One region of the Agromyces aurantiacus genome, then DNA from elsewhere that is predicted to be linked to it. Evidence: predicted binding sites of a transcription regulator. Region 1 holds the regulator's gene; the other holds the start of a gene.
The links. The regulator HspR, encoded in region 1, represses chaperone genes until heat shock. The targets are predictions, from matches to a motif close to AAGTTGAGTCNNNNNGACTCAACTT.

Region 1 (10,899 bases):
GGTCGACGACGCCCTCGAACTCGTTGCGCCCCATGGGCGCTCCGCCGAGCGGATGCACCGTGATCACGCGCTTGGCCAGCCACAGCGGGTTGTCGACGAACCGCGCCCCGAGCGAGCGAGCGAACTCCGACATCGTCGTGCGCATGGCCCCGAAGTACTCGAGCGACGTCGCGGTGGTCCAGTCGACGGCCAGCCGGCCGCGGTCGAGGTACATGACCCCGTCGGGCACGTCGCGCCCCATGCCGAGCACCGGCAGCGAACTGGTCGACAGCGAGCTGCGACCGAGCACGTGCGCGAGGTCGGCCGAGATGTTCGACTCGCCGGCCAGGCTCAGGCGCTTGGCGATCATGGTCAGCGCGACGCGCGTCGACCGCGAGACCACGGAGCGCAGCTGCGCGGTCTCGAGCAGCCAGTTCAGGAAGCCGGGGTAGCCGGCCTCCTGGACGTAGTAGCCGCGTCCGGTGCTGCCGTCGCCGTCGACTCGATCGCCCACGCGGATGGCGCTCGTGATGACCGGACCGCGGCTGCCGGCGATGCGGCGAGCGCGCGCGACCTTGTCGATCTGCTCCTTCGCCCCCATGAGGAAGCCGATGAGGTCGCCGTTGCCGCAGAAGCGCGTGCCGAGCGCCGGCGACAGGCCGCGGAGCGAGGCGCGGTTGCGCAGCAGCAGGTAGGTCGACCCGAAGGTGCCCGCCCCGAGCACCACGCGCTGGGCGCGGATCGCGCCCTCGGCCGGCGGCCCCTCGCCCGGACGGTGCACGCGATACCGCACCTCCCATTCGTCGTCGACGGGGCGCACGCCCCTGACCTCGTGCAGCGTGCGCAGGTCGGCGCCGTGGTGGGCGGCCGCGGAGAGGTACGTGTGGTCGAGCGAGTTCTTCGCGCCGTAGTTGCAGCCGATGTCGCACTCGCCGCACTGCGAGCACGTGAAGCGGGCCCGTCCGTGCAGGTTGCCGTAGGGCTTCGGCGCCACGGGCAGGAACGGCCCGACCGCTCCGTCGGCGTCGGCGAACGTCACCGCGAGGGGCGGGCGGAGGGTGTCGTGGCCCGCCGCACGCGCGGCCATCTCGAACGCCTCGGTCTTGGGCGTGTCCCGGTACGGGTAGGGCGTCGCGTCGAGCATCGCCTCGACGCGGTCGTAGTGCGGCTCGAGGTCGTCGCGCGAGATCGGCCAGTTCTCGTAACCCCCGCCCGGGAGGGGCGAGTCGTGCACGAACCACTCCGGATCCTTGCGGAGCAGCACGTTGGCGTAGATGAGCGAGCCGCCGCCGAGCCCCGACGACACGACGCCCTCGAGGCCGCGGAAGCTCCAGGTCTCGAACAGCCCGTAGAGCTCGTCGCCGGGCGACCAGAAGTTCTCGCCGAACTCGGTGGGCGTGCGCGCGAATGCGCCCGGCGGGTAGGAGCGCCCGCGCTCCATGAGCACGACCGAGCGCCCGCCCTCGGCGAGGCGGTGAGCGACGACCGAGCCGCCGAATCCCGACCCGATCACGACGGCGTCGACACGCTCGATCGACTCGACCATCCGCATCCCTCCGGTCACGCATTTGAGCGAGGATGCCTCATGGTCGCACTGCCGGCGGGGCCGCACAATCGGTGGGATCCCTGAAACGACGCGGATCCGCGGCGTCCCCCCACCACTGGGGGTAGGCCCGGCGCACCTCGAGCCGCGGGCCGATCCGACCGGGCGGCCGACCGCCGGGCCGAAAGTCATCGACGCGGGCCCCGGCGCATGCGATCATCGCCCCATGACGCCTGATGTCGAGCCGGTCCCGCCCGGCGCCGGCACCCGTGATGGGGCTGGGCTGCTGTTCATCTTCGGAGTGCTCGTCGCCGCCGTCTGCGGCGGGCTCCGGATGACGGCCGACGGTGCCGCCGGCACCGATCCGACCTTCGACCTGTGGCTCTGGGCCGCGGCGATCGTCACCACGCTGTCCACCGCGGGAGTGATCGCGCTCGTGGGAAGGGAGTACCAGTCACGCCGCCGGTTCGGGGTCGGGATCGCGCTCGTCGCGATGGGCGTCCTGGCGACCGCCGGAGTGTGGCTCGCGATCGCGGCGCTGTAGCGCGACGCGCGGATCGAGCCGGGCGGATTGCGCGGCGATTCCGCGCGCGTCAGCTCCGTTCGAGCGGCCGCCAGACGACGACCGCGTTCTCGCGACGGACGCGCGTGCCCGCGCGCACGGACACGATGTCGCCCTCGGCGCCCGCGGCGAACACGCGGCGGCCGGGGCGGTTGAGCATCTCGTCGGCGAGCGCGCGCTCGAGCTCGCGCACGCGTTGCCGCAGGTCGGTGACCTCGTTCTCGAGCCCGAGCACGCGGCGGATGCCCTCGAGACTCACGCCCTCGCTCGAGAGCTGCTGGATCTCGCGGAGCTGCGCGACATCCCGCATCGAATAGCGGCGCGACTTGCCCGCGGTGCGCTTCGGCGACACCAGGCCCATGCGGTCGTACTGGCGGAGCGTCTGCGGGTGCATGCCGGCGAGCTCGGCCGCGACCGAGATCACGAACAGCGGGCTCTCGCCGTCGACCTGCATCAGGAGCTCCGGCCCTTGGCGAGGAGGTCCTCGCGGGGGTCCTCGTCGGGTAGGTGCGCGGCGAACTCCCGCAGCTTCTCCTCGGCCTCCTTGGAGAGGTGCGAGGGCACGGCGACCTGCACCACCGCGAGCAGGTCGCCGGTGCCCTTGGCGGAGTGCACGCCACGGCCCTTCACGCGCAGCACGCGGCCGCTCGGCGTGCCGGGCGCGACACGCAGCTTCACGGGCTCGCCGCCGAGCGTGGGCACCTGGATGGTCGCGCCGAGCGCAGCCTCGGCGAACGTGACGGGCACGTTGACGCGCAGGTTCAGCCCGTCGCGCTCGAACACCGGGTGCGGGCGCACCTTCACGGTGAGGACGATGTCGCCGGGCTCACCGCCGTCGGGCGAGGGGTGCCCCTTCCCGCGAAGGCGGATCTTCTGCCCGTCGGCGACGCCCGCGGGCACGTTGACGGTGATCTCGCGCCCCTCGGAGGTCTGCAGCGTGATGCGGTCGCCCTTGGTCGCCGTGATGAAGTCGAGCGTCGTCGACGCCGTGACATCCCGGCCCTTCGTCGGACCGCCGAACCCGCGGTAGCCGCCCGACGGCTGGCCGAACCGACCGCCGCCGAACAACCCGCCGAGCAGGTCGTCGTACTCGCCCTGCTGGAAGGTGTACCGCTGGCCCCCGCGGCCGCCCTGGCCACCGAACATGGTGCCGAAGACATCCTCGAAGCCGCCCGCGCCGGCCCCGCCGGGCGCGGTGAAGCGCGCGCCCGACCCCATCGCGCGGACCGCGTCGTACTCCTTGCGCTCCTCGGCGTCGGAGAGCACCGAGTGCGCCTCGCTGATCTCCTTGAACTTCGCCTCGGCCGCGGCATCCCCCGGGTTCTGGTCGGGGTGGTACTTGCGCGCGAGCTTGCGGTAGGCCTTCTTGATGTCGGCGTCGCTCGCGTCCTTCGAGACGCCGAGGATCGCGTAGAAGTCCTTGTCGAACCAATCCTGGCTGGCCATCGGCGCCTCCTTCCTCGAAATCTAGTGGGATCGGTGATCGAGTAGCGCCGCCTGCGGCACGTATCGAGATCGGGTGACCGGATCTCGATACGGCCGCGAGCGGCCTACTCGACCACCGGATGCGTCGCTACGCCGGCGTCTTGACGACGACCTTCGCGGCGCGCAGCAGCGTGCCCCCCAGCGTGTAGCCCGTCTCGACGACGTCGGCGACCGTGTCGACCTCGACCTCGTCGGAGGGCTGCTGGAAGATCGCCTCGTGCCGCTGCGGGTCGAACGCCTCGCCCGTCTCGCCGAACGGCTTCAGGCCCAGCTTCTCGACGGCCGCGCGGAGCTTCGCCGCGATGGTCGCGAACGGGGCGTCGCCCTCGAGGTCGCCGTGCTTCTCGGCCCGGTCGAGGTCGTCGAGCACGGGCAGCAGCACGGCCACGGCCGCGCCGACCGCGCGCTCGCGCTCGACCTCGCGGTTCGCCTCGGTGCGCTTGCGGTAGTTCGCGTACTCGGCCGTGACCCGCTTGAGGTCGGCGAGGTGCTCGTCGCTCGGCTCCTGCACCTCGGCCTGCGCCGCGTTCAGGATGTCCTCGACCGTGAGCTCCTCCTCGCCGACCGCACCGGCGCCCGTCGAGTCGGATGCCGCGGCATCCGTCGACTCGGCCGCGGGAGCGGGCTGCTCGCCCGCCCCCTCGGCCGGCGGCGTGCGAACCTCACCGGTCTCGGGGTCGATGCGCCGCTTGTCGCGGATGACCGGCTCCTCGTGGTTCTGGTTCTCGTCCGTCATCGTTACTTCTTCTCGTCCTCGTCGTCGATGACCTCGGCGTCGACCACGTCCTCGTCGGACGCCTGGGCGCCCTCGGAGCCGGAGGCGTTCGCGTCCTCGCCGGGGTTGGCACCCGCAGCCGCACCGGCCTGCTGCTGGGCGTAGATCGCCTCGCCGAGCTTGCCCTGCGACTGGTTGAGCTTCTCGAACGCCGACTTCACCGCGTCGTCGTCCTCGCCGGCGAGCGCGGTCTTCAGCGCGTCGACGTCGCCCTGCACCTCGTCCTTGACGTCGGCCGGGAGCTTCTCGTCGTTCTCCTTGATCAGCTTCTCGATCGAGTAGACGAGCTGCTCGGCCTGGTTGCGGGTCTCGGCCGACTCGCGGCGCTTCTTGTCCTCGGCCGCGTGCTCCTCGGCGTCGCGCACCATCCGCTCGATGTCGTCCTTCGGGAGGCTCGAGCCGCCCGTGATCGTCATCGACTGCTCCTTGCCGGTGCCCTTGTCCTTGGCGGACACGTGCACGATGCCGTTCGCGTCGATGTCGAAGGTGACCTCGATCTGCGGGATGCCGCGGGGCGCCGGGGCGATGCCGGTCAGCTCGAACGTGCCGAGCGGCTTGTTGTCGCGCGTGAACTCGCGCTCACCCTGGAACACCTGGATCGCGACCGACGGCTGGTTGTCGTCGGCGGTCGTGAAGGTCTCGCTACGCTTCGTCGGGATGGCCGTGTTGCGCTCGATGAGCCTGGTCATGATGCCGCCCTTGGTCTCGATGCCGAGGCTCAGGGGGGTGACGTCGATGAGCAGCACGTCCTTGCGCTCGCCCTTGAGGACGCCCGCCTGGAGCGCCGCGCCGACGGCGACGACCTCATCGGGGTTCACGCCCTTGTTGGGCTCCTTGCCGCCGGTCTCCTTCTTGACGAGCTCGGACACCGCGGGCATGCGGGTCGAGCCGCCGACGAGCACGACGTGGGCGATGTCGCCGACCTTGATGCCGGCCTCGCGGATGACATCCTCGAAGGGCTTCTTGGTGCGGTCGAGCAGGTCGCTGGTCATGTTCTCGAACTGGGCGCGCGTGAGCGTCTCGTCGAGGTTGGCCGGGCCCGACTCGGTGAGCGAGAGGTAGGGCAGCTGGATGCTGGTGCTCATGCTCGAGCTCAGCTCCTTCTTGGCCTGCTCGGCCGCCTCCTTCAGGCGCTGCAGCGCGATGCGGTCCTTCGAGACATCCACGCCGGTGGTGTCCTTGAAGCGCTTGATGAGGTGGTCGACGATGCGCTGGTCCCAGTCGTCGCCGCCGAGGCGGTTGTCGCCGGCGGTCGCGCGCACCTGGATGGTCGAGAAGTCGTCGTCCTTGCCGACCTCGAGGAGGGACACGTCGAACGTGCCGCCGCCGAGGTCGAAGACGAGGATGAGCTCGTCCTCCTTGCCCTTGTCGAGGCCGTACGCGAGCGCGGCCGCGGTGGGCTCGTTGATGATGCGCAGTACGTTGAGGCCGGCGATCTCGCCCGCCTCCTTCGTGGCCTGGCGCTCGGCGTCGTTGAAGTACGCGGGCACGGTGATGACCGCGTCGGTCACCGTGTCGCCGAGGTACTGCTCGGCGTCGCGCTTGAGCTTCTGCAGGATGCGCGCCGAGATCTCCTGCGGCGTGTACGGCTTGCCGTCGATCTCCTTCTTCCAGTCGGTGCCCATGTGGCGCTTGACCGACGAGATGGTGCGGTCGACGTTGGTCACGGCCTGGCGCTTGGCGGTCTCGCCGACGAGCACCTCGCCGTCCTTCGTGAACGCCACCACCGACGGGGTGGTGCGGAAGCCCTCGGCGTTCGCGATGACGACGGGCTCGCCGCCCTCGAGGACGCTGACGACCGAGTTGGTGGTGCCGAGGTCGATACCGACTGCACGTGACATGTGTGACTCTCCTTCTGCCAGGAGGGTTTCGCGGATGTCGCCCCCCGGCGATCGGCCCGGCGGTGCCCGCCCGCAGCCGAAGTTCGTGATGGCCGGAACTTGAGTCCCGGCCGCTCAAGTCTCGCAGCGGCATCCGATCGATGTCAAGTCGCCGTCGTGAAACTTGAGCCTACTCGACTCAACCTGCCCGCTCCCGTCGCTATTCCATCGCGTTCCTCCCGCGCGAACTCCGGCCCGGGCCCTTCCACGTACGTCGCGCGGTGGCAGTCGGCTTGACGCGGGGGCGCCTCGGGGCGGGCGACCTCACCGCCCCGTTCCGCGGGGTGCGTCGGCCCGACGGTACGGTCTCCGGAAGGGGGCCTGTCGAAGCGGGCCACTCGCACCGTAGGGTTCCCCACAACGGTGCGAAGGGGAGAACATGGTCCGGTCGAGCAGGAAGATCATCGGCGGCGCCACCGCCGCGGTGCTGGTGATGGGTGCGTTCGGCGCATCCGCGGCGGCAGCCGCGCCGGGCGGGAAGGAGCCGGACAGCGCAGGTCCGAGGTTCAGCTCGGGCGCCTCGGGCGTCGGCGACGCCTACTTCCCGTACGCGGGCAACGGCGGGTACGACGTGCAGCACTACGACCTCGAGATCCGCTACACCCCGCCGGCGCCATCGCCGGCGCCGCTCGAGGGAGAGCTCGACGGTGTCGCCACGATCGACCTCGTCGCGACGCAGGACCTCGACCGGTTCAACCTCGACCTGCGCGGCATGGAGGTGCGCGCCGTCACCATCGACGGCAAGCCCGCGGTCGGCATCGAGCCGCCCCTGGCCGGGCAGACCGTCGAGGGCGCCGCCTACTGGCACGTCCAGGACGACGAACAGCGCGCGTGGGAGCTGACCATCCAGCCCCGGCCCAAGCTCAAGGCGGGCCAGGCGGTGGAGGTCGTCGTCGAGTACGGCGGCACGACCACGCGCCCGGAAGACATCGAGGGCGCGCTCTACGGCTGGGTGACCACGCGCGACGGCGCCATGGTGGCCAGCGAGCCCGAGGGCTCGATGACCTGGTATCCGGTGAGCGACCACCAGACCGACAAGGCGACGTACTCGTTCGCCATCACCGTGCCCGAGGGCAAGGTCGCGGTCGCGAACGGCCTGCCGGCTGGCGACCCGGTCACCGCCGACGGCTGGACCACCTGGTTCTGGGATGCGCCCGACGCGCAGGCCAGCTACCTCACCACCGCGTCCGTGGGCGACTACGACCTGCGGGACACCACGACGGCAAGCGGGCTCCGAATCATCGATGCCGTCGACGACGGACTGACGCCATCCCGGCTCGCCACCACGAACGCGAGCCTCGCGCTCCAGCCCGAGATGATCTCGTTCCTCGAGAGCCACTTCGGCCCGTACCCGTTCAACTCGTACGGCGCGATCGTCGACGACGACAGCGTCGGCTACGCCCTCGAGACGCAGACCAGGCCCATCTATTCCAGCCAGGCGTCGCAGGGCACGGTGCTCCACGAGCTCTCGCACCAGTGGTTCGGCAACGCCGTGAGCCCCGAGCGCTGGCAGGACATCTGGCTCAACGAGGGCTGGGCGACGTACTCGACCTGGCTCTGGAACGAGCACCGCGGCGGCATCACGGCGCAGCAGGCCTTCGACAACTGGTACGCCCCGGCTCGCACGCAGGCGTACTGGGACTTCCAGATCGGCGACCCGGGCGCCTTGGGCCTGTTCGCGTCGCAGGTCTACAACAAGGGCGCGGCCACGCTGCACGCCCTTCGCGTCGAGGTCGGCGACGAGGCGTTCTTCGAGGCCACGAGGCTCTGGCTCGAGCGCTACGACGACTCGGCCGGGACCGCCGAGGACTTCCAGGCCGTGTTCGAGGAGGTCTCGGGCGAGGACCTCGACGGGTTCTTCCAGACCTGGCTCTACGACCAGGTCAAGCCGCCCGCGACGTGGACGAACGCCGGCTGAGCCGAGGCCGAGGCGAACCGCGCTGACGCGCCGGGCACGCGCCCGGCGCGTCAGTGTCGTCAGTCGCCTTCGGCGAGCAGGCGGCGCAGGATGTCGCCGAGGTGCGCTTGATCGCCGGGTGCGAGCCGCGCGAGCAGCTGCGCCTCGACCCGGTCGCGGGCGGCGACCGCTGAGGGCAGCATCGATCGCCCGGCCGCGGTCGCGCGGACGAGCACCGATCGACGGTCGGTCGGCGACGGGATGCGCTCGACGAGCCCCGCCCGTTCGAGCCGGTCGAGTCGCTTCGTCATACCGGCCCGCGTGACCCCCGCGCGCTCGGCGAGCTCGGAGGGCAGGGCGTCGCCGCCGGCGACGACCTCGAGCACCGCGAGTTCGGCGCGGGTGACGCCGTGCTCCTTGAGCACGAAGTCCACGACGGCGCCGGTCACCTGCGAGGCCCGGTCGAGCAGCGCGAGCAGGCTCACGCTGCGACGGCCTCGGCGAGGATCTCGCGAACCGCGGCCTCGAAGGCCTGGAGCGGCTGCGCGCCGATGACGCGCCCGACGGGGACGTCGCCGCGGAAGACCACCGTCGTGGGCATCGAGCGGATGTCGTACGCGGCGGCGAGTTCCGGGTGCGCGTCGACGTCGACGTGGTCGATGCGCACGGCGGGGTGGCGCTCGCCGAACGAGCGGAGGACCGGCTCGAACGCTCGGCAGGGGCCGCACCAGGCGGCGCCGAACTCGACGAGGCGGATGGCATCGGGAGCGGAAGTGGTGTCCATGGTGATAGTCAACCAGTTCACTACTTTCGGTATTCCCTCACCGCGAACGGGCATCCAGCCGACGCTCGGGCGCTCCCGCGTACCCTTGAGGCATGCCGACCGACGCGCCCGAGACCCCTGCACGCCCCGGGGAGACGGCGGCGACCCCGCGCGAGGGCGCGGAGCCCGGCGGCGCGGTCCGCGAGACGCGGGCCGGCGCCATCCGCTCGACCACGCCGCGCGGCGCCCGCCAGGTGCGCCCCCAGACCGAGGGCTGGCAGCAGCAGAAGGGCGCCGACGGACGGCCCCTGCTCCAGTTCGCGTCGCCCAAGCGCGGCAAGCCGCCGGCCCACCTCGCCGACCTCGCGCCCGACGAGTGGAAGGCGAAGGCCGACGAGCTCGGCGTGCCCGCCTTCCGACTCAAGCAGGTCGCGCGCCACTGGTTCACACGCTGGACCAGCGACCCGGCCGAGATGACCGATCTGCCGGCCGCGGGCCGCGAGGAGCTCGTCGCCGGCCTGCTGCCGCCGCTCCTCACCGAGGTGCGCCGCCTCGAGACCGACCGCGGCGACACGATCAAGTTCCTCTGGAAGCTCCACGACGGCGCGCTCGTAGAGTCGGTGCTCATGCGCTACCCCGGCCGCATCACGCTGTGCGTGTCGAGCCAAGCCGGGTGCGGCATGAACTGCCCGTTCTGCGCGACCGGCCAGGCGGGCCTGACCCGCAACATGTCGGCCGCCGAGATCCTCGCGCAGGTCGTCGAGGCGAACCGGGTCATCGCGGCGGGGGCCCTGCACGGCAAGCGCGCCGACGACGGCACGCCCGAGCGCGTCTCCAACATCGTGTTCATGGGCATGGGCGAGCCGCTCGCGAACTACGCCCGCCTGATGCGCGCCGTGCGCACCATGGCGGCGCCGGCTCCCGAGGGCCTCGGCATGTCGGCGCGCAACATCACGGTCTCGACGGTGGGCCTCGTGCCCGCCATCCGCAAGCTCGCCGACGAGCACGTCCCGGTGACCTTCGCGCTCAGCCTGCATGCCCCCGACGACGGCCTGCGCGACGAGCTCATCCCGGTGAACTCGCGCTGGAAGGTCGACGAGGCGCTCGACGCCGCGCGCGAGTACTTCGAGAAGACCGGTCGCCGGGTCTCGATCGAGTACGCGCTCATCAAGGACATGAACGACCACGGATGGCGCGCCGACCTGCTCGCCGAGAAGCTCAACGAGCGCGGCCGCGGCTGGGTGCACGTCAACCCGATCCCGCTGAACCCGACGCCCGGCTCGATCTGGACCGCGTCCGAGCTCGACGTGCAGCAGGAGTTCGTGCGCCGGCTCACCGACGCGGGCATCCCCACGACCATCCGCGACACGCGCGGCAAGGAGATCGACGGCGCCTGCGGGCAGCTCGTCGCCACCGAGGAGGACGAGGCGGCAGCAGCGCGCGCCTGAACGCCGCGCTCAGGGCACTCCCGGAGTCCGACGCCGACGGCCGCCCCTATGCTGCGGCCATGACCCGACGACTCGCGCCCGCCGGAGCGGGCACCATGATCATCGCCGCCCTGCTGGCCGGCTGCGCGATGACCCCGACGACCTCGCCGACACCGACGCCGACCTCCGCAGCATCCGCGCCGACCGCGTCGCCGCCCGAGCCGACCACCTCCGCCGAGCCGACCGCTGCTCCGGCCGACGTGACGTGCGACGACGTGCTCACCGACGCGGAGTACGCCTCGCTCGAGGCCGACGGGCTCGTTCCGCGGACCGAGAACGTGGTCACGCTCGGACCCGTGATGGCCGACCTCGCCGACGAGGGCGCGCTCGTCTGCAACTGGGCAAAGCCGCAGAGCGACATCGCGATGTGGGTGGTGCGACTGCCCGAATCGGATGCCGCGTGGCAGGCGCGGCGCGACGAGCTCCTCGCCGCGGGCTGGACCGAGGGCGACGAGCCCCTGCCGAGCACGCTGACCGCCCCGGCCGACTACGACTCCAACTACATCCCGGCGATCGGCCACGCCGACG
Region 2 (10,899 bases), 1.1 Mb from region 1:
TTTTGGGTGTCCCAGACGAAACCGCGACTCTCGGTATCTTCCTTCGTTAGCGCGAAGACCGGCTTTCGAGCCTGCTGGGAGTTGGTAACTAGGGAGTTGAAGTCCGGAATACTGATCAATCTCAGGGAACCATCCATACCTGCCTCCTTGTACTTAGCCTCAGGAAGCAGTAGGCCTGCAGTATCAAGGGCAGGCGCCAGAACGGTCTCCACCTCTTGGTCCAGTTCGTCGAAGTAGGCCCGAAACCCCTCGGTAGCCGTTCCGCTCTTCAGTCGGTACCGCTGGATTACCGTTCCGAGGAACTTCAGGTCGGGCTCCGGGAACGGGTAGTCAGCGCTGGTCAGCGCATCGAGACGCGCAGCATTCTCGGCCCACCGGCTCCACCGCGGAAGAACCCGGGCTAGGGACTCCAGCGCCATGACGGAGAACACGTCCGGGCTCGCTGGGACGATGAAGTAGTCTGCGGTGGCGACGAGGTTCTGGTTGATCGCCCCGAGACCCGGGCTCAGGTCGATAAGGACATAGTCCGCGCCATACTTTTCTGCGGTCTTGTCGAACAGAAAGCGGAAGCTCCCGGGAAGGTTCTTCAGAGCCTGCACGGATTCGGACAGCTGCTGAGCGATGCCGAGCGATACCTCATCCTCAGCCAGACCGACGTGGCCCGGAATTAGATAGAGGTTCTCGATTCCGTCCACCTCGACACAATCCACGGCTTCGAGCGGCTTCGGCCTCGAGGCGAACGCTGGCTCGAGTGCATCGCGCAGGTTACGTCCCGGGTTTTCCTGGTAGAAGACGTCTAGCGCGTCTTCCTTCTTGATGTCGAGAACCATGCCAGTCAAGTTGCACTGAGGATCGGCGTCGACCATCACCACCGTGTGGCCGCGTTCGGCAAGCATCCATCCGAGGTTGAAGGTGGTCGTTGTCTTACTAACGCCGCCCTTGTTGTTGAACATCGCAATCGTGATCGCCACGCTTCCGCCTTTCGGTCTCTCGGCTCACCATAGTGGAGCACGACGACCTTCAGTCATGGTGCTTGGGTTGTGGAAATCTGCCGCTGTCTTGCAGTCTCAACGGGACCAGCCGCTCCCCGCCGCCACCCTGTTCTCGAGGCTCTCGCGACCGCTCGGTGCTGTCCAATGAGGTCGCTGTCAATCCAAACCAAGAGCAACGCAGCGGAGCGCAGTCGTCCCGTCTTCTGCCTTCTACGCGCCGCCGAAGCCGACCGGCTCGCGCGCAACAACGGCGTCCGTGTCTACGAAAGAATGGCAGCATGGCATGGTTTCCTCCCAACGTCGATCCCGTTGAGCACTCGGCGCTCGTCCCGGGCATCCCGCCCTGGGTCGAGGTATCCGTCCTGCAGTGGGTGACGGACCGGATCGTCGACCGACGCAACGGCTCGATACGGCCCGATTTCCTAGCCGCTTGGGACGTTGCGATGAGGAATCACCCGCCCCACCAACCCCAGTTCGCCAATCACCGCCCGGAACACTTCTGGGAGCGTTTGGACGAGGCCGAGCGACTCGCGCTCCTTGACTTCCTGCTATTTGTCACGTCTGCCGATAATGGCGAACGACTCGAAGCGCTTCTGCGAGCAGGCGGCTCGGAGTGGCGCGTTGGTAGACGAACTGGCAATGCAGGGCTGGAGAGACGCGTCCCGCAGGGTGTCGTTGACGCGGCCGAGGCAGTCATGGCGACTTCTTCGACGGCGGGTGCCCTCCTGTCCGAGGCTTGGCACGCCGCCTTCGGCAGGAGCCCGAACCCCGAGGAGGCATACGAGAAGGCCATCAAGGCTGTCGAAGAGGCCGGAGCGAGTGTGGTCTCGCCCAGGAATGGGCGCGCGACGCTGGGCACGATGATTCGTGACATGGAAAGTCAAGGCAATTGGGTCCTTCCGCTCTCGACGTCGGAATCGACGGTGCCAGTGGCAATGGCGCGCGGGCTCTGGCAGGGGCAGGAGTCTCGCCACGGTGGGAACGGATACCGCACCCCGACGCCGGAGGAAGCGGAGGCTGCCGTGCTCCTAGCGGTGCCACTAGTGCAGTGGTTTTCATCAGGGGCGCTCCAGCGGCGACCAATCACTCCTTAGCGAAGCGCTCAAGCCTTCGAACTGCAGGCACGGAGAGCAGTTCGCGAGTGCCGAGTTTCGATATGGAGACTGGTACCCGACGCCGTTGGGGAGCAGACCCCATGGGCGTTAAGGCTCCGCCGATTGATGCAGGGAATACCGCCGTCTCGGCGACGTTGAACTTGAGCGTACCCAACTCAAGTTCCCCCAGGAGGACCTAGGTGCCCGACAACTTCAACGAGGCCGGCGCGAGCTCGTTCGACGAGTTCCTCGCCCGCTACCTCGCGGGTGAGCAGGCCAGGCAGGCGCGGTCGATCGACCTCAGCCGGTTCCTGACCTCGCGCACCCAGAGCATCCTGCAGCGCGCCGGACGCTTCGCGCTCGAGCGCGGGCAGACCGAGCTCGATGCACTGCACATTCTGCGCGTCATCGTCGAGGACGAGTCCGTCGCGCAGGCGATCACGCGCGTCGGCGCGAGCCCCGAGCGCATCATCACGGCGACCGAGGCGCGGCTGCCCGCGGCATCCGACACCGCCGACGTCAACTCGGCCATGATCACGCCGAGCGCGAGTCGCGCGCTGTTCCACGCGTACCAGGTCGCACGCTCGAGCGGGTCGACGTACATCGACCCCGAGCACGTGTTCTTCGCGCTCGTGCTGGGGCAGGATGCGCCTGCGGGGCAGGTGCTGCAGCGTGCGGGTGTGACCGCCGAGGCGCTGGCGCAGAGCATCGGCGCGGATGTCGCCACCGAGGCGTCCGTTGAGGGTGACGGGTCTCGATACGGCGCTGGCGCGCCTACTCGACCCACGGACGAGAGCGCCACCCCCATGCTCGACAAGTTCGCCATGGACCTCACCGAGCGCGCCATGAACGGCGAGCTCGACCTCGTGATCGGCCGCGCCGACGAGATCGAGCAGACCATCGAGATCCTCAGCCGCCGCACGAAGAACAACCCCGTGCTGATCGGCGAGGCCGGCGTCGGCAAGACCGCGATCGTCGAGGGCCTGGCCCGCGCGATCGTCGAGGAGAACGTGCCCGAGGCGCTGCTCGGCAAGCGGGTCGTCGCCCTCGACCTGCCCGGCATGCTCGCCGGCACGCGCTACCGCGGCGACTTCGAGGAGCGCCTCACCAAGACGATGGAGGAGATCGCCGAGCACCGGGGCGAGCTCATCGTGTTCATCGACGAGGTGCACACGGTCGTCGGCGCCGGTGGTGCCGGTGAGGGCGGCATGGACGCGGGCAACATCCTGAAGCCCCGCCTCGCCCGCGGCGAGCTGCACCTCGTGGGTGCGACCACGCTCAAGGAGTACCGCACCATCGAGAAGGACCCCGCGCTCGAGCGCCGGTTCCAGCCGGTTCGCGTGGGGGAGCCCTCGATCGAGGACTCCGTGCTCATCCTGCAGGGCCTGCGCCCCGCGTACGAGGAGCACCACGGCGTCACCTACACCGACGACGCCCTGCGCGCCGCCGTCGAGCTCAGCGCCCGGTACCTCACCGACCGCGTGCTGCCCGACAAGGCCATCGACCTCATCGACCAGGCCGGCGCGCGCCTGCGCCTCAAGCTGGGCGTGAAGGTGGACGTCTCCGCGCTGATCTCGCGGTTGGCCGACCTGGAGGCCGACAAGAACGCGGCCGTCCGCGCCGAGCACTACGAGGAGGCCTCGCGGATCCGCGACGAGATCTCGAAGGTGCAGGAGCGACTCGACGAGGCGACCGAGAAGGCGGCCGCGCAGGGCCGTGCCGTGGCATCCGCTTCGATGTCGGATGACACGACCGCTGCCTCGACGACCGTCGACGAGCCGCAGATCGCCGCCGTGATCTCGCGAGCCACCGGCATCCCGGTCAATCGGGTTACCGAGGGCGAGCGCGAGCGCCTCGCGAACCTCGAGGGCGAGCTGCACGCCCGGGTCATCGGGCAGGATGACGCGGTCACCGCTGTCGCCCGCTCGGTGCGCCGCAACCGCACCGGCATGGGCGACGCGCGCCGGCCCGTGGGGTCGTTCCTGTTCCTCGGGCCGACCGGCGTCGGCAAGACCGAGCTGGCGCGGGCGCTGGCGTCGTCGCTGTTCGACGACGAGGGCGCGATCATCCGCTTCGACATGAGCGAGTTCGGCGAGCGGCACACCGTGTCGCGACTGGTGGGCGCCCCTCCCGGATACGTCGGGTACGACGAGGCCGGCCAGCTCACCGAGCGCGTGCGGCGCAACCCGTACTCGATCGTGCTGTTCGACGAGATCGAGAAGGCGCACCCCGACGTGTTCAACCTGCTGCTGCAGGTGCTCGACGACGGGCGCCTCACCGACGGCCAGGGTCGCACGGTCGACTTCCGCAACACGGTGGTCATCATGACCTCGAACCTCGGTTCGGAGTTCCTCGCGTCGCGGTCGGGTGCGCTCGGCTTCGTGGCGTCGACGGATGGCTCGGGGTTCTCCTCTGCTGACGACGTGCGCAACCGCGTGATGGGCAAGGTGCGCGAGGCCATGCGGCCGGAGTTCCTGAACCGCATCGACGAGATCGTGCTGTTCCAGAAGCTGTCCTCGTCTGAGATCACGCAGATCGTGCGCCTCATGCTGGGTGCGACATCCGCTCGCCTCGCTGCTCGCGAGATCGGCTTCGAGGTGACGGATGCCGCGGTCGCGCTCCTCGCGGAGCGCGGCTACGAGCCCGAGTACGGTGCTCGCCCGCTGCGCCGGCTGATCCAGCGCGAGATCGACGACCGCATCGCCGACCTCCTCGTCACCGGCGCCCTCGGCGACGGCGAGGCGGTGCAGGTGGATGCCGCGGACGGCGAGTTCGTCGTGGCATCCGTGCCGAACGCGACGGTGTCGCTGGCCGACGCCGCCTGACCCCACCCACCCCGCACGCCCGCGTCTTCGCGCAGAAACGGTGCCTCCGCCTCCGGCGGAAGGCACCGTTTCTGCACGAGATCCGGGCACCACAGCGGGGTTCTTCGCAGGAGAGGTCGTCGCGGTGGGGCGGTCGGACGCATGCTCGGAGCGTGCACCCCGACGCCGCGGTCTCGAAGGATCACAGCACCGCGAACAGTGCGCCGAGCGCGAGGTACGCACCGACGAACGACGCGGCCGTCACCGCGGCGGCCGAGATGATCACCATCGTCGAGCGGATGTCGCGGAGCCGGCGCGCGGCGACGACGAAGACGAGCACGCCGCCGAGGACGATCGACGCCCACCAGAACACCGGGCTCGTCGTCGCAGCGACGACGGTCAGCCCGTAGACGCCCTCGCCGATCAGGACGCCGGCGAGCAGCCCACCACCGACGGCGGCCGCCATCCGCCCTCGGCGGAGCGCGAAGGCCGCCGCACCGATGACGGGGCCGGCGAGCACTCCGATGACCGCCCAGGTCGTCGGGTCGAAGGGGAAGCCGCGCAGCGTCGACACGACCGCGTAGCCCAAGGTCAGCGCGACGAACGAAACCACGCCCGCCGGAATGGCCTCGCGGAACGAACGTGCGGTGGAGAACACGAGCAGCGCGGTCGGCGCGGTCCACCCGGCCGTGGAGTTGGCGAGGGACGCGGCGTCCTCGGGCAGGAACGTCTGCCCGACCGAGGTCAGGCCGCCGAGTGCGAAGGCGATCGCGGCGACGAAGAGGATGCGCGCCGCGGACGGTGCGATCGGCACGCGGAACGAGGTCACGGGAACGAGCGCGGAGTCGGTCACCGTGCCATCCTCACCGCCACCGCGGGCTCCGCGGGTCGCGCCGAGGCGAAGTCATCCTCGAGGGGGACCCCGGTGCCGACGGTTGTTGCGGGTGCGGCCCATCCGACACCCGCAACAACAGTCCAAACCAGCGGCGTTCAGTTCGCCGTGATGAACGCCTGGGAGTACGCGTTGCCGTACTTCTTGGTGTCACCGTTCGTCGGCCAGGTGCGCCCGGTGCCGATCGAGTAGGCGTGCGCCGCCGTGAGCCGGCCCCACGTCCGCGCCTGGTAGGTGTCGTGGAATGTCGCCGTGCCGATGTTGGTGTACGCGCCCACGGTCGGGATCGGAGCCACGCCGTCGACCTCGCCGCGTCGAACGACGAGGTACATGATCGCGTCGACGTCGTGGCCGGCGCCCTGGTTCCACGCGATCGACCGCGCAGAGAGCCGCTTGATGCCATCCTGGCTGCCCCACGGCGCGGTCACGGTGTAGTCGACGATGGACTCGATGCTCGTCTCGTCGTCCTGTTCGCGGATCGGCGCGTTCAGCCCCGACCGATTCGCGAGGAACGTGCCACCGCCGACGACGTACCAACGGTTGCCGACGCGATCGAGCGGCCGTAGGTACCCGAACCAGAGGGCGTAGCCCTTGGCGTTGCGCGCCTGGTCCCAGGCGTACCCCGACATCAGCGCGACCGACTCGCCCTGCCGCTCGCCCCAGGCGGCGGCGGTCAGCGTCTGGAAGCCGGTGCTGTTCGTGTGGCCGACAGCGAAGCTCGACCCCACGATCGCATAGCCCGCGGTCGACTCCGGTGGTGGTGCGGCCGCGAACGGGTTGCCGTAGAGCTGCTCGAGCGCCTGCACATCGACGTTCTGCAGGCTCTGGTCGTGCAGGAAGTACAGCATCGAGCCGTTCAGCTCGGACACCGCCGACTGCATGATCGAGTTCGTGTCCTCGTTGTGCGCGAGGCCCAGCGCATGGCCGATCTCGTGCACCGCGACCGCGGCGAGGTTCTGCACCGTGGAGTTCTGGATCGCCTTGGTGATGAACCAGAGCACCGGGTTGACCATGGTGCCCGGCGCGTCATGCGCCTCCTTGTTCCAGTTGATCCCATCGCTGAACATGATCCGGCGCTGCGCCTGATTCAGGTCCTCACCGTAGGTCGTGATGGCGATCGCCTTCGGATTGGCCTTCACCCAGTCGGCCCCCGCGTAGTCGGCGAGATCGCCGAACGCCAGCGAGATGATCCAGTCGTCGCCGGATGTCTCATCGAAGTCGAAGTTCGAGACGGCCTCCCATCTCGCGAACGCCGTCGCGATGATCTGCGCGACGTCGCCCGGGCTCAGCGCCGGCTGCTTGCCGGGCGCGTTCATGATCCGAAATTTCACCGTCCCGCCAGACCTGCTGAGCGGGCTCAGCTGCTGGGTCTCGTCGTTGGACATGATGGTTCCCCGCTTCCACGGTCGTCGAACCGTCGGTGAGGGTGTGGTCCGACGTTCCCGAATCTCGTCGTGATCCCCTTGGGAGCCGAGGCGTCCCCCTCGCCACGGCTCGACCGGTCAGCGCCCACAAGGCGGCGTCCCGGCATCCGCACTCTAGCCCTGCCGCGATTGGGGCGACGCCCCCTCTTCGGGTGCACTGGCGAATGACCGGTGACGGCGCGTCGATCGGGACGATGAACGCGAACGGGCTGATCGTCACCGCTCCGATCAAGCCTGCGGAATCATCCAGCCGCAGCATCTGCACGTTGGAGGGGTCGACGAACCTCGGCACCGGATCGCCGGTGGCACAAGGGGCCCGGCTTCCGGCGCCCGCGGTCGACGCGAGGCGGTCGACGCGCTCGGCGCCGTCGTCGCCGCGGGGCGCGAATGAGGCCGCCTTCCGAGTGACCATCGTCCCGTCGGCGGGCCGGCCGAGCCCGGTACGCTGGCCCGACGGTTCGATCGAAGCTTGGGGGAGCGCGATGGACACCGAGGGCGGCCCGAACCCGCGCTCGCAGTCAGAGACGCAGTCGCGTCATCCGGCGGCGCCGCCGCCCGGGAAGCGCTGGTGGCTCGTCGGCTTGGGCGCGATCGCCACGGCGTTCCTCGCCGCGGTCGGCACCTGGCTGTTCTCGCTCGTGCGCCCCATCCTCGACGAGCCGTTCGAGCGCGCGCTCGAGGTGAACGTCGACGATTCCGAGCAGGAGTGCGACAGTTACTCGCTGCCTGCGGCGCTCCTCGACGACGTCCCGGCGACCGCCGTCGAGGGTGGAAGTCCAGCGCAGGTCGCGAGCTTCGATGGCCGATGGATCGTCGACCACGGCGGGCTTCCGACGGTGTCACAGACGATCGACGTGGATCGCACCCTCGAGCTCACCCTCCACGGGAGCGGCGATGAGACGGTGGTCGTCCACGGCATCGACGTGGTCGACTTCGAGCCGCTCGCGGTCGACGACGAGATGGCCGTGATCCACGAGTGCCGTCCGCGCGGTGGCGGCGACATGGGCGGCATGATGGATGTCTCGGCGCTCGCCGTCGACTTCGCCGGGCAGCCGCCCGTCCTCGAGCTGACGGATCCCGAGCTGCGCTTCCCCTATCAGGTGTCCAAGGACGACCCCGAGGGGTTCGACATCCTCATCGCCGACAATGGCACCGGCGACGAGGAAGCGTGCTTCTGCCGCTGGAACCTCGGCGTGTCGTGGAGCGCCGGCGAAGACACCGAGCAGACGGTGATCGAAGGCGACTCGATCGGGGTGGCGACCGGCATCCCGTTGGACGCCTGGCCGGACTACTGGTTCGTCGACGGCGAATGGACCACCGAGGTTCCCGGCTGAGCGCGTCAGCCGTTCGACGAGACGTACAGGCCGCCCCAGATCAGGAAGAACATCGCGGCGAGGCCGCCCAGCGCGACGGCGATCCATCCGATGATGACGGCGGCCAGGGCGAGGCCGTGGCCGCGCTCGCCGGTGCGCTTGATCTGCGACAGGGCGATGTGGCCGAAGATCAGGCCGAGGATCACCGTGAACCACACGGTGATGAAGGCGACGATCGCCCAGACGTTCCAGCGATCGGTCTGCGGGGTGGTGGCGGCGGGAGCGGTCATGGCGGGAGGTTAGCCCGCGCGGCGCGCGGACCTGCGGGACGAATGGCCCGGCGATCCGGCGCGGCCGCTACGCCCCCGCGGCCCGGAACACCTCGGTGCGGGCGACGACCCGGTCGCGCTCGGCGGCGAGCTCGAGCCGCCTCGGGTCGGCGAGGTAGGCCTCGAGGCTCGCCTCGCTCGGCACCGCATACAGGTGCACCTCGACGGGGTGGTCGGGTCCGCGGTCGATCCGCGCGCGATGGAGCACCTCGATGCCGTGCTCGGGCAGCAGGTCGAGCACGCGGTCCTCGTACACGGCCAGCTCGTCGGCGAGCCCGGGGCGTGCCCAGAGCAAGCTGCAGAGCGTGAACCCCGCAGGCGCCGCCGCGGCGACGGACGGCTCGGGCTCGCGCCCACGCTCGGGTCGTGGCTCGGGCTCGGACCGCGTGTGCTCGTCGTTCCTCATCGACCCCGTCCATCCGAATCGCTCGAAACGATTCTCGCAGCCGCCGCACAGGGCCGCCGCCGACACCCGGGTCTCACCGTCCCGCTCCCTCCCGCCCTGTTCGTGCAGAAACGGTGCCTTCGGCCGGAGCGAAAGCACCGTTTGCACACGAGAGCGACGGGCCAGACCCGTGGGGGCTCGCGAGTCCCCGGTTGGTGCGGGTGCACCCGCCGGAACCCGGGACTCGGGATCGAGTGCGGTGGTGCTGGGGTGCGCGGGGGCTCGCGAGTCCCGGGTTGGTGCGGGTGCACCCGCCGGAACCCGGGATTCGGGAGTGCGGTGGGTCGCGCGGGGTGGTGCCGGGTGCGTGCCGGATCGCGAGTCCCGGGTTGGTGCGGGTGGACCCGCCGGAACCCGGGATTTGGAGTGCGGTGGGTCGAGCGGGGTGACGCTGGCGTGCGTGGCGGCTCGCGAGTCCCGGGTTGGTGCGGGTGCACCCGCCGTAACCCGGGATTTCGGGGCGGCGGGTCAGCCCTGAGCGGATGGCGCGGCCGCCAGCGCGTCGGCGATCGAGCCCGCCCACGCGTCGACCGCGTCCCACTCGCGGAAGTCGCCCTCGGGCATGATGTCGCGCAGCGCCGGCATCCACACGATCATGCGGTCGGCGCCGCGGATCTTGTCGTGGTGGTACGCGCCGCGGAACACCTGCGTGCCGCGCGGATGCACGAGCTCCTCGTATTTCGCGAACTGCTTGGGCTCGGCGCCCTTCAGCACGTCGTTGCCGTCCTTGTCGACCTTCTCCGTGCCGAGCGGGCCGCTCGCGAACAGCCAGGTCGGCTTCGCCGCCAGCTCCTCGGCGTTGCGCTCGACGAACCTGCGCGCCGGCTTGCGCCAGTTGAACTCGTACGTCGCCGAGCCTACGACGTAGGCGTCGTATCCGGATGACTCGTCGAGTTCCTTGGCGTCCATGACGTCAACCTCGAGCCCGCGTTCGCCCAGGCGCTTCCCGATGCGCCGCGCGATGCCCTCGGTCGCGCCGTACTTGCTCGCGTAGGCGACCAGCACCCTCATCGCGATCCCCCTTCGTCGCGTCCCCCGGATGTCGCACGCTACGCCGGGGGCATGACGCCGTCAGAGTCCAAGGTCACTCCGGGAGCGCCGGGCCCGCCGGAGCGCGCCGCGCGAGCAGCGTCGAGTCGTGGATCTCCATCGTGCGGCCGTCGCGGACCACCGTGCGCGGCCGCTGATCGACGACGATCGGCTCGAGGTCGTCGGGCAGGCCCGGCACCAGCTCCTCGGCGAGCAACAACGCGTCGTGATGGCTCGTCGCGAGATGTGCGAAGGCCTCGGATGGCGCGTGGCCGACGACGAGCAAGTGCCCGCCCGGAGCGACGGCCGTCGCGAGACGGCGGACGACCTCGACCATGCCGTGGCCGGGCGGATGCAGGAAGTGCGTCGTCACCAGGTCGTACGTCCGCCCGTCGGCCGTGAAGGTGCGCGCGTCGACCTGCCACCAGTCGACGCGGTCGGCGACGCCCGCCCGCTCGGCGTTGCGCGCGGCGCGCGCGAGCCCGCTCGCCGAGAAGTCAGCGCCCGTCACGCGCCATCCGTGCTGGGCGAGCCAGATGACGTCGCCGCCCTCGCCGCATCCGACGTCGAGCGCCGT

Region 2: JOD46_RS06150 (ATP-dependent Clp protease ATP-binding subunit) is a predicted target of HspR. The motif match lies at 2,245-2,269, and genes of this name have one in related genera.

The regions. Positions count from the first base shown of each region.
Region 1 is NZ_JAFBBW010000001.1:155,600-166,498, forward strand. Features, by position in the region: gene JOD46_RS00715 (GMC oxidoreductase) at 1-1,525, opposite strand, end outside; gene JOD46_RS00720 (hypothetical protein) at 1,749-2,066, shown strand; gene JOD46_RS00725 (heat shock protein transcriptional repressor HspR) at 2,116-2,538, opposite strand; gene JOD46_RS00730 (DnaJ C-terminal domain-containing protein) at 2,538-3,530, opposite strand; gene JOD46_RS00735 (nucleotide exchange factor GrpE) at 3,658-4,305, opposite strand; gene dnaK (molecular chaperone DnaK) at 4,308-6,185, opposite strand; gene JOD46_RS00745 (M1 family metallopeptidase) at 6,604-8,142, shown strand; gene JOD46_RS00750 (MarR family winged helix-turn-helix transcriptional regulator) at 8,202-8,606, opposite strand; gene JOD46_RS00755 (thioredoxin family protein) at 8,603-8,905, opposite strand; gene rlmN (dual-specificity RNA methyltransferase RlmN) at 8,998-10,332, shown strand; gene JOD46_RS00765 (hypothetical protein) at 10,392-10,899, shown strand, end outside.
Region 2 is NZ_JAFBBW010000001.1:1,283,854-1,294,752, forward strand. Features, by position in the region: gene JOD46_RS06140 (ParA family protein) at 1-971, opposite strand, end outside; gene JOD46_RS06145 (hypothetical protein) at 1,271-2,086, shown strand; gene JOD46_RS06150 (ATP-dependent Clp protease ATP-binding subunit) at 2,287-4,911, shown strand; gene JOD46_RS06155 (DUF6518 family protein) at 5,093-5,743, opposite strand; gene JOD46_RS06160 (matrixin family metalloprotease) at 5,881-7,167, opposite strand; gene JOD46_RS06165 (hypothetical protein) at 7,689-8,540, shown strand; gene JOD46_RS06170 (DUF4190 domain-containing protein) at 8,546-8,809, opposite strand; gene JOD46_RS06175 (hypothetical protein) at 8,877-9,254, opposite strand; gene JOD46_RS06180 (flavodoxin domain-containing protein) at 9,762-10,304, opposite strand; gene JOD46_RS06185 (class I SAM-dependent methyltransferase) at 10,378-10,899, opposite strand, start outside.